Regions from separate parts of the Vibrio japonicus genome, predicted to be linked through region 2. Evidence: predicted binding sites of a transcription regulator. Region 2 holds the regulator's gene; each other region holds the start of a gene.
What was found. The regulator MetJ, encoded in region 2, represses methionine synthesis genes. The targets are predictions, from matches to a motif close to TTAGACNTNTANANGTCTAA.

Region 1 (3,284 bases), 930 kb from region 2:
GCAAATCAGACACCTCATCACGTAGCGCTAGCGCCAATTGGTCAGCGATTTCTTTACGCGAGATATCTTCACGTGGGAATGTCCAGCAAAGAATCGTAACAGGTCCAGTCAGCATGCCTTTCATTTGCTTAGATGTCAGTGACTGAGCATAAGTCGACCATTCAACCGTGATTGGTTTTTCACGTTCGATATCCGCGACAACAATGGCTGGTTTTACGCAGCGAGAGCCGTAGCTTTGTACCCAACCAAATTTGGTTGTCTGAAAGCCCGCTAGGTTTTCGGCAAAGTATTCCACCATGTCATTCCGCTCTGCTTCGCCGTGTACCAGTACATCCAGATCCAGTGCTTCTTGACGTTTCACCGCATCCGCAATATGCCCTTTAAGCGCTTCTACGTATTCACCTTCAGATAGCTGACCAGTGCGGTACGCGCTACGCTGAACACGAATTTCACTTGTTTGAGGGAAAGAACCAATCGTCGTGGTCGGGAACAGAGGCAAGCCCAGTACTTCTGCCTGATGCGCTGCGCGTTCTGCATAAGGCGCACTACGCTCACCCAATGCTTGAGTAATCTTACTTAAACGAGCCTGAACTTGTGGCTTGTTAACTTCTTTCGACGTTTTACGTGCTTGAATTGGCGCACTGTAGGTATCACTCGCTAAGATTGCCTCTTGATCACCTTCTAACGCTTTACCCAATAGAGCGACTTCGGTCACTTTCTGTTTTGCAAAAGCGAACCAGCTTTGTACGTCTTCAGACAATGACGGCTCAAGCTCTAGGTCTACTGGGCTGTGAAGCAGTGAACAAGAACTTGCGATCCAAAGATTGTCACCTAGCTTGTCTTTAATCGGCTGCAGAGTTTCACGAAGCGTCGTTAGATCAGCGCGCCATACGTTACGGCCATTGACGACACCCGCAGACAATACCCAACCTTCAGGCAGTTTATCCGCCACTTGCTGTAGTTGTGTTGGAGCAGCAGACAGATCCACATGCAAACCATCAACATCCAATTCAACAATTTTATCTAAAGAGTCGGTGACCGAATCAAAGTAAGTTGTCAGTAGCACTTTTACATCGCTACGGATCACTTGATAAGCCAGTTTGAATGAATCTAACCACGTTTTTTCCAGTTCTAGAGAGAGAATTGGCTCGTCGATTTGTACCCATTCAACACCTTGTTTGGCCAGTTTTGCCAAAATTTGCTGATAAGCAGTCAGTAAGCGTGGTAAGAGTGTCAAACGGTCAAAGCCTTCTTCCACTTCTTTACCCAGATACAAATAACTGATTGGGCCTAGCAGTACTGGTTTAACCTTGTGTCCAGCTTTAATTGCTTCGTTTACTTCTTCAAACAGTTGCGGCCAACTGACTTCAAAGCTATCGTCTTTGCTGAATTCAGGCACGATGTAGTGATAATTGGTATTGAACCATTTGGTCATGTCTGACGCAGCGCTTCCACTGCAACCACAGCTTGTCTGAGATTGCCCGCGCCCAACCTTAAACAGCGTGTCTAGATCAGGGAAGCCACTACGATGACGTTTTGGCACGTGTCCAAGTAACAGAGTTGTTGTTAAAACATGGTCGTACCATGCAAAGTCACCAGCAGTAACAAAACTTAGCCCAGCTTGAGCCTGAGTAGCCCAGTTCTTTTGGCGTAAGTTTGTGCCTACGTTTTTAAGTTCAGCCTGATCGATTTCACCGCGCCAGTATTTTTCTAATGCAAATTTGAGTTCTCGTTTTTCACCGATTCGCGGGTAGCCTAGAATGTGCGTTGTTATAGCCATGTTCATAATCCTTTTTAGACGTTGATTTTTTGTTCGGTCAGACGCTGCATCGACATTAAACAACTGACTATCGAAGATGTCTGGATGGCCAAACTATCTCTCTAAACCCCAATCTCTACAACATCCAATTATTCAACTTGTTTATTAAGAAAATTCATGGTGAATAACACTATCATTAAAATCCGATCATACTGTGATGCATGTGCATTTAGCCATCTAGATGTTTACATGGCTTGAATTAAAAGGTAAGTTAAGGGTTCCTCATGAAGAATGGACAAGGTTGAAGGGAATTCATGATAGAGCTTAAACATTTAAAAACGCTAACCTCATTACGCGATACTGGCTCCTTGACTGCAACCGCAACCTCATTGCATCTCACTCAGTCAGCGTTATCACATCAAATAAAAGATTTAGAATCTCGCATTGGTGGGCAGTTATTTCTGCGTAAAACGCGCCCGGTCAAGTTCACCTCTGAAGGTGACATATTGTTAAAACTGGCTGATGACATCCTGCCAAAACTGGCCAAAGCTGAAAACGAGATTGCCAGCCTGAAAGAAGACGTGAACGGGCGACTGCACATGGCGATCGAATGTCACTCTTGTTTCCAATGGTTAATGCCTGCATTGCGTGAATATCAGGTCGCATGGCCTAGTGTGACGCTCGATTTCTCGTCCGGCTTTGGTTTTGAACCATTACCAGCATTAATGAATGGCGAGCTAGACTTGGTCATTACTTCAGACATTCAACCGCGTTCTGAAGTCCACTATGAGCCACTTTTTGATTTTGAAATGCGCTTGGTGACAGCGACCAATCATCCGCTGGCGGAGAAGGCATATATCGAACCCAAAGATATGAGCCACGAAACCATGCTCTCCTACCCTGTACAGAAAAACCGTTTGGATGTGGTCAAACACTTCTTGCAACCTGCGGGAGTTGAACCTGCGAGATGGAAGCAAGCCGATAACACCTTGATGTTAGTGCAAATGGTTTCAGCAGGGTTAGGTGTCGCGGCACTGCCCAACTGGGCGATCAGCGAGTTTTCACGTCAAGGTTTGATCACCAGCATTCCTTTGGGCGATGGGCTATGGCGCAGACTGTTTGCTGCCGTACGTCATTCAGATAGAAACAAGCGCTATTTACAAGCCTTCTTCAGCACTGCGAGGCAACAATCTAAGAGTCACTTGGAAGGGATTAAAACCGTATAGCCGGAAATAGCAAAGGAGGCACCTGGCCTCCTTTGCTGAATTGCTTTTGTATTGCAACGACTAAGCGTTACCTGTCGTAAGATTTAAACTGATTGGTTAGCGGGTCATATTGATAGCCAAGAACGTCTAATTTGCCTACCACACTTTCAACATCCATTTCGTACATGCTCGCCAATTCTTCAAAGCTATCACACTCAAGTCGCAGCTTCTCATTAACGATACCCAATAGGATGATGCTATCCAAACCGCCTACATTGCTCAGATCCATAGCTGCACTCCTCTGCTCACCTTATACAAAC
Region 2 (3,284 bases):
GGCGGTAGCACTCAGGATCGGCTAGGCTACTACCTCCAAACTTGTGAAGCTGACGGGCTAAGGTCATTAGATACTCTCCTTAGCAATAAGGAAGGCTTGCTCTAGATCTGAGATAAGATCTTCTGCGTCTTCCAAGCCTACAGACAGGCGCAAGAGCAATTGTGAAACGCCAGCCTCAGCAAGCGCCTCTTCACCCATCGCACGATGCGTCATAGATGCAGGATGGCAGATAAGGCTTTCTACGCCACCTAAAGACTCAGCTAAAGAGAATAGCTCTAATTTTTCTACGAAGACTTTCAGTTGCTCAAAACTGCCAGAAAATTCGAAGCTAAGCATGGAACCAAATCCAGATTGCTGTTTTTTCGCGATATCGTGCCCAGGGTGCTCTGGGAGGCTAGGGTGGTAGATCGTACCAACAAGCTCTTGGTCTTTAAGGAAGTTCAGGATCTGCGCAGAGCTTTCTTCATGTACACGCATACGGGCACCCAATGTACGGATACCACGTAAAGTCATGTAGCTATCAAAAGGAGTACCTGTCGCACCGATACAGTTTCCCCACCATGAAAGTTCTTCCGCGTGTTCTTCTGTTTTGGTGACGATGACACCACCGATCACATCAGAATGGCCATTAATGTATTTTGTCGTTGAGTGAATAACAAAGTCTGCACCAAGCTCTAAAGGTTTTTGGAATACAGGTGTCAAAAACGTATTGTCTACTGCTACCAAAGCGCCGATTTTTTTCGCTTGGGTACATATTTTCTCAATGTCGACCACGCGAACAAGTGGGTTAGAGGGGGTTTCTAGAAGAACAAGCTTAGGCTTTTGTGCCAAAGCGTCAGACAATGCCTGCTCATCTGATTGATCGATAAACAGAACTTTAAAATCACCTTTCTGAGCGCGTGTATTAAACAAGCGGTAGGTCCCACCGTAGCAGTCATGTGGTGCGACAATCAGATCATCTGGACCAAGAAATGCGGATACCCAAAGGTTGAGTGCTGACGTTCCGCAATTTGTAACCACGGCTCCTTTGCCTGATTCTAACTCGTATAGTGCCGTTTCAAGTAATCCTCTGTTGGGGTTACCTGAACGGGTGTAGTCATATGTTGGGACTTCTCCAAACGCAGGAAATCCATAGTTGGTCGAAAGATAAATTGGGGGGACAACAGCATGATGTTGTGTGTCTGACTCGATACCAGTACGTACCGCGATTGTGGCTGGCTTGCGGGCGCTCATAAGTGTTTCCTTTCGCACAGTGGTGACAACTTGCAGGGATTACGCTATATCTGTGTTAGATAGAGATAATCCAGTTCCATACTTAGATACTTTACTTATCATCCTTTGAGACGTCAACACTTCTGGACGTCCATATGTCTTTGCTTATGGCCATAAATCCCGCTAAAATTACGCCTTCTGATTTTTATCCATCAAAAATTATTAAAGGTGCGCAATGGCAGACTGGAATGGCGAATACATTAGCCCGTACGCTGAACATGGAAAGAAAAGTGAACAAGTAAAAAAAATTACTGTTTCGATTCCACTGAAAGTATTAAAGGTACTCACTGACGAGCGTACACGCCGTCAGATTAACAATCTACGCCATGCGACAAATAGTGAGCTATTGTGCGAAGCATTTCTACATGCCTACACTGGCCAGCCACTTCCGACGGATGAAGATCTACGTAAAGACCGCCCAGATGATATCCCTGCAGAAGTGAAGCGTCTGATGACGGAAATGGGCATTGAGTTCGAAGCGTTTGACGAAGAATAAAAATCTCTTGTCACATAGAGTGTCGAGAGCAGAAAAGCAGTAACAAACGCACCATTATTTTCGCTGATGCTGGCTACCGTGAGATAAAAAAGCCGCTGATTGATATCAGCGGCTTTTGTTTGAGAGTAGGAAATTAACCTTCCATGTATCCTTCAGGCATTTCGATACGAGCGACACCTGAATCAACGGCCGCTTGCGCGACGGCTTTAGCTACGCGCGGAAGTAAACGAGAGTCCATAGGCTTTGGAATGATGTAGCCAGGACCGAATTCTAGGCTATCCACGCCTGCTGCTTTTAACACTTCAGCTGGAACGTCTTCTTTCGCTAGCTGACGAATTGCTTCAACCGCTGCCAGTTTCATTTCATCATTAATTTCACTAGCACGAACATCCAATGCCCCGCGGAAGATGAATGGGAAACAAAGAACGTTATTGACTTGGTTAGGGTAATCACTGCGGCCAGTACCCATGATGAGGTCATTGCGGACTTCATGTGCAAGTTCTGGTTTGATCTCTGGATCTGGGTTAGAACACGCAAACACAATAGGCTTATCGGCCATGAGTTTTAGTGCTTCTGGTGGTAATAGGTTTGGACCTGATACACCAAGGAATAGGTCTGCGCCTTCGATTACGTCTTCAAGAGTGCGTTTATCTGTATTGTTGGCAAAGAGTTGCTTGTATTCATTTAGGTCGTCGCGACGAGTGTGGATAACGCCTTTGCGGTCAAGCATGTAGATTTTTTCACGCATAGCGCCACACTTAATCAGTAGCTCCATACATGCGACAGCGGCTGCACCCGCGCCCAAACAAACAATGGTTGTTTCTTCAAGCTTTTTACCTTGCAGCTCAATTGCGTTCAACATACCTGCTGCAGTGACGATAGCTGTGCCGTGTTGATCATCGTGGAAAACAGGCACGTCACAGCGTTCAATAAGCTGTTTTTCAATCTCAAAGCAATCAGGTGCTTTGATATCTTCTAAGTTAATACCACCAAAAGTGTCTGCGATGTTTGCTACTGTATCAACAAACTCGTCAATAGTGCGGTGCTTTACTTGAATATCAATAGAATCTAAGCCGGCAAAACGTTTGAACAGAAGTGCTTTACCTTCCATAACAGGCTTAGATGCCATTGGACCTAAATTACCTAAACCAAGAATTGCGGTACCGTTAGAGATAACAGCGACCATATTGCCTTTGGCAGTGTATTTGTAAATATTCTCTGGATTTTGCGCGATTTCACGAACTGGCTCAGCGACACCTGGGCTGTATGCCAGTGCCAGATCACCAGCTGTTTCTGCTGGAGTGGTGAGCTCAACTGAAATTTTACCCGCCGTTGGGTATGCATGATAGTCAAGTGCTTGCTGGCGGAATTGTTCTTCAGGGGATAATTCTTCGCGATTGTCTTCTGACATGGATGTGGGTACTCATTAATAATTATAAGGAAAGGGGAAATCCATTTTAGAGTAACTAAGTCAAGCTGCAAAGGTTGTAATGCGACGGATAATCACAAAATATTG
Region 3 (3,284 bases), 1.3 Mb from region 2:
GAAAGGAAAAGTAGGACGAGCATATACACCAAAGTACTTGCTAATTTCCATAGACTCATCTAAAAAGTCGCCATCACTACTATTAAAAGCGCCTCGAGCCTCTACTGACAACCAAGGATTAAACCTGTAGCCCGCGAGTCCACCAATCATTGATACATCGGAGATGTTCTCTTTAGTAGACATCAATGGATCGCCATTCGCGTCATAAAGCTTGGCGTCAGCATCGATATCTAGAAAGTAACCACCTACACCAAAATAAAAGTCATTATACCCATCTGATTTTACATAGTGGTTATTCGCCAACGCGCTGCTCGACATGGCGAGTACGGATAAAAAAGTCCCAACTTTCACTGCTAACTTCATCGCATTTCCTTATTTCTTGTAGTAAAAAACCAATATGAAACTGGTAATTAAATATTAGTGCATTTCTCCTAACACTCACCCTTAAGGTCTAGAAACAAGAAGTACGTAATATTATTGATACAAATAGAAATAAAGACTTGATTTATGAGAAAAGTTGTATAATCATCGAGGTGCTTATTCACCTCTGAGCACTCGAACTCTGAATACTCAAAACCCCCTACGCTTCCAAAATTCTCCTTCGTCGCGGGCATAGACATCGAACGTTTTATCTGCAATGACTGATCCATCCATTTTGACCGTCATACGCCATTTACCTATATTCGACTCATAGCCATTGATGGGGTCAAGTAGTTGGATTGTATCTCCTAAGTAAAAGTCCCAATCATTGCTTCCTACGTGGATGTCACCGGTAAACGGTTCTAAAACTTGCCCTTTCTTTCCTAATACCCCGGGATGCGAAATGCAATACTCGATTACACGTCCTTTGGCTTTTTTAATATTTATGATGTAGCCAAATTCCACCTCTTCATCTGCTGGAACTTGTGTCGTGAACTCTTGAATTTTAGGTAAATGCCGAGAGTTAGAGTCCCAGTTTGAATAGATTCCATAAGAGGTCATTTCGACAATTGGGGAACGCTTTGCCATTCTTGCCACCGTTTTTTCATTTGTTGAATTGTTGCTGGCTCCACGCCATGGATATTGCCAAAATCATTTTTACATTCAATCACTTCAAATTTGGCTCCGTATCGGTTCGCCAACTTCAAGTAAGGAGTCATCTCCCAGCGTCGAACAAAAGTATTAGAAACAACAACACTCTGCTTTTTAGCTAGGCTTTTTGACGTCATCGTTTGACACCATTGATGAGCTTGAGCGATTTCATCTGACTTAAAACAGTAGCTACCCGCTTCATCCATAAAATACATATCGGCTTCGTAGTGATTCACATTGAGTGATTTAGCAAGCGTACTTTTTCCTGAACCAGGCAATCCTCGTATTAGAGTCAATTTGAATGTCATTGTTGTCATTATTTAGGGAGGTATGACGAGATCTTAATACGAAATGGCCCTAAATTGCTATCGACAAGCCAGTTAGATTGAGTTAAGTTTAGATGTATAGACGTCTATAAGAAATGCTTAGGGAGTAAGCCGTGCCAATTAAGATCCCCGATCAGTTACCTGCATCCGACGTATTGCGACAGGAACATATCTTTGTGATGCCCGAGTCTCGCGCGTCAACTCAGGAGATCCGCCCACTAAAGGTACTGATCCTCAATCTGATGCCTAAAAAAATTGAGACGGAAACTCAGTTTTTGCGTCTATTGTCGAATAGCCCTCTACAAGTCGATATTGAGCTGCTAAGAATTGACGACAGGCCAAGTAAAAACACACCGACTGAGCACCTTGATAACTTTTATCGCCAATTCGAGATGGTAAAAAAGCGTAACTTCGACGGCCTGATTATCACTGGTGCACCACTTGGTTTGGTTCAATTTGAAGATGTGCTCTACTGGGATCACTTGCAGACCATCATGAATTGGGCGAAAGAACACGTTACCTCTACACTCTACGTTTGTTGGGCAGCTCAAGCCGGGCTAAAACTGCTTTACAATTTGCCAAAGCGAACGCGTAAAGAGAAATTATCTGGTGTATATCACCACCAAATTCACCACCAGTATCATCCTGTTTTACGAGGATTTGATGACACCTTCTTAGCACCGCATTCTAGGTATGCGGACTTTTCTCCTCAGTTCCTTGAAGAACATACGGATCTTGACATCTTAGCCACATCTGATGTCGCTGGTGTCTACTTAGCCGCCACAAAAGATAAACGAAACGTATTTGTTACAGGCCACCCAGAGTACGATCCTCTTACATTACATCACGAGTATGTTCGTGACTTGAGTGAAGGAATGGAGCCTGCTATTCCCGTCAACTACTACCCAAACAACGATCCAGAGAATAAACCCGTGGCGAGTTGGCGTAGTCACGGTCACCTGCTTTTTGCAAATTGGCTCAATTACTGTGTTTACCAGCAAACGCCTTATGATCTTGAGCACTTTAGTGAAGCTAATTTCACCAAAGATGATTAAGAAGTGTTTGAGAAAGGGTTCAATTTGAACCCTTTCGTTTTTATATCAAACGGGTCAAAAGTTATAATTGCCGACTCAGTCGCATTGTTTCTGGTTGCAACTCACCACCGCCCTTTCTTTACGTTATACATGCAGTCACGTTGTTCAATAAGAAAGATATTATGCGCCGTCTATCCATACTTTTCGCTATTACGCTGACAGGTTGTGTTACCGTTGAATCTACGCAAAATCCAGGAAGCTCAGCGTCACCTAAGGAGCGAGCAGAAGCACGTATAGAGCTTGGGATTGGTTACCTAAATCAAGGCAACATGGTCAAAGCACGAGAGAATCTAGAGAAAGCGCTCACTCACTACCCGGGCTACTATCGCGCACAACTTTCCATGGCGCATTACTTCGAAAAAGTGGGAGAAAAAGACGCGGCTACCGAAATCTATGAAACGGCCCTAAAGCAACACCCGCAAAACGGAAATGTGTTAAACAACTACGGAACATTTCTTTGTAAACATGGGAATTATGAAAGAGCCGACAAGTTCTTCAATAAAGCCATTGATCAACCCTACTACTATCTCACTTCCGCTAGTTATGAGAATGCCGCTTTCTGTGCGCTAAAATCCGGTGATACTGCACAAGCGAAAACCTACTTCATGCGAACACTTGACCATGACCCGCACCGCGCGAGGGCACTTCTTCACCTTGCTAAGTTAGAAATTGAAGATGGCGATTTTGTTAAAGCAAGAATTCGCTTAATGAAATTCCACCAGCGTTACGGTGTTCAAAAAACTTCTCTTGAACTGCTTGCGGAACTTGAAGCCAAAGCTGGCAACGAGGCGTT

Region 1: the regulator MetJ is predicted to act here: its motif matches at 1,989-2,008, upstream of metE (5-methyltetrahydropteroyltriglutamate--homocysteine S-methyltransferase).
Region 3: the regulator MetJ is predicted to act here: its motif matches at 1,468-1,487, upstream of metA (homoserine O-acetyltransferase MetA).

The regions. Positions count from the first base shown of each region.
Region 1 is NZ_CP102096.1:1,110,006-1,113,289, reverse strand. It holds gene metE (5-methyltetrahydropteroyltriglutamate--homocysteine S-methyltransferase) at 1-1,780, opposite strand, end outside; gene metR (HTH-type transcriptional regulator MetR) at 2,074-2,985, shown strand; gene NP165_RS05350 (DUF4250 domain-containing protein) at 3,053-3,253, opposite strand.
Region 2 is NZ_CP102096.1:184,657-187,940, forward strand. It holds gene NP165_RS00900 (bifunctional aspartate kinase/homoserine dehydrogenase II) at 1-67, opposite strand, end outside; gene NP165_RS00905 (O-succinylhomoserine (thiol)-lyase) at 67-1,233, opposite strand; gene metJ (met regulon transcriptional regulator MetJ) at 1,448-1,768, shown strand; gene NP165_RS00915 (malic enzyme-like NAD(P)-binding protein) at 1,902-3,179, opposite strand.
Region 3 is NZ_CP102096.1:1,495,454-1,498,737, forward strand. It holds gene NP165_RS07080 (porin family protein) at 1-363, opposite strand, end outside; gene NP165_RS07085 (DUF3859 domain-containing protein) at 571-1,008, opposite strand; gene NP165_RS07090 (ATP-binding protein) at 978-1,379, opposite strand; gene metA (homoserine O-acetyltransferase MetA) at 1,511-2,452, shown strand; gene pilW (type IV pilus biogenesis/stability protein PilW) at 2,611-3,284, shown strand, end outside.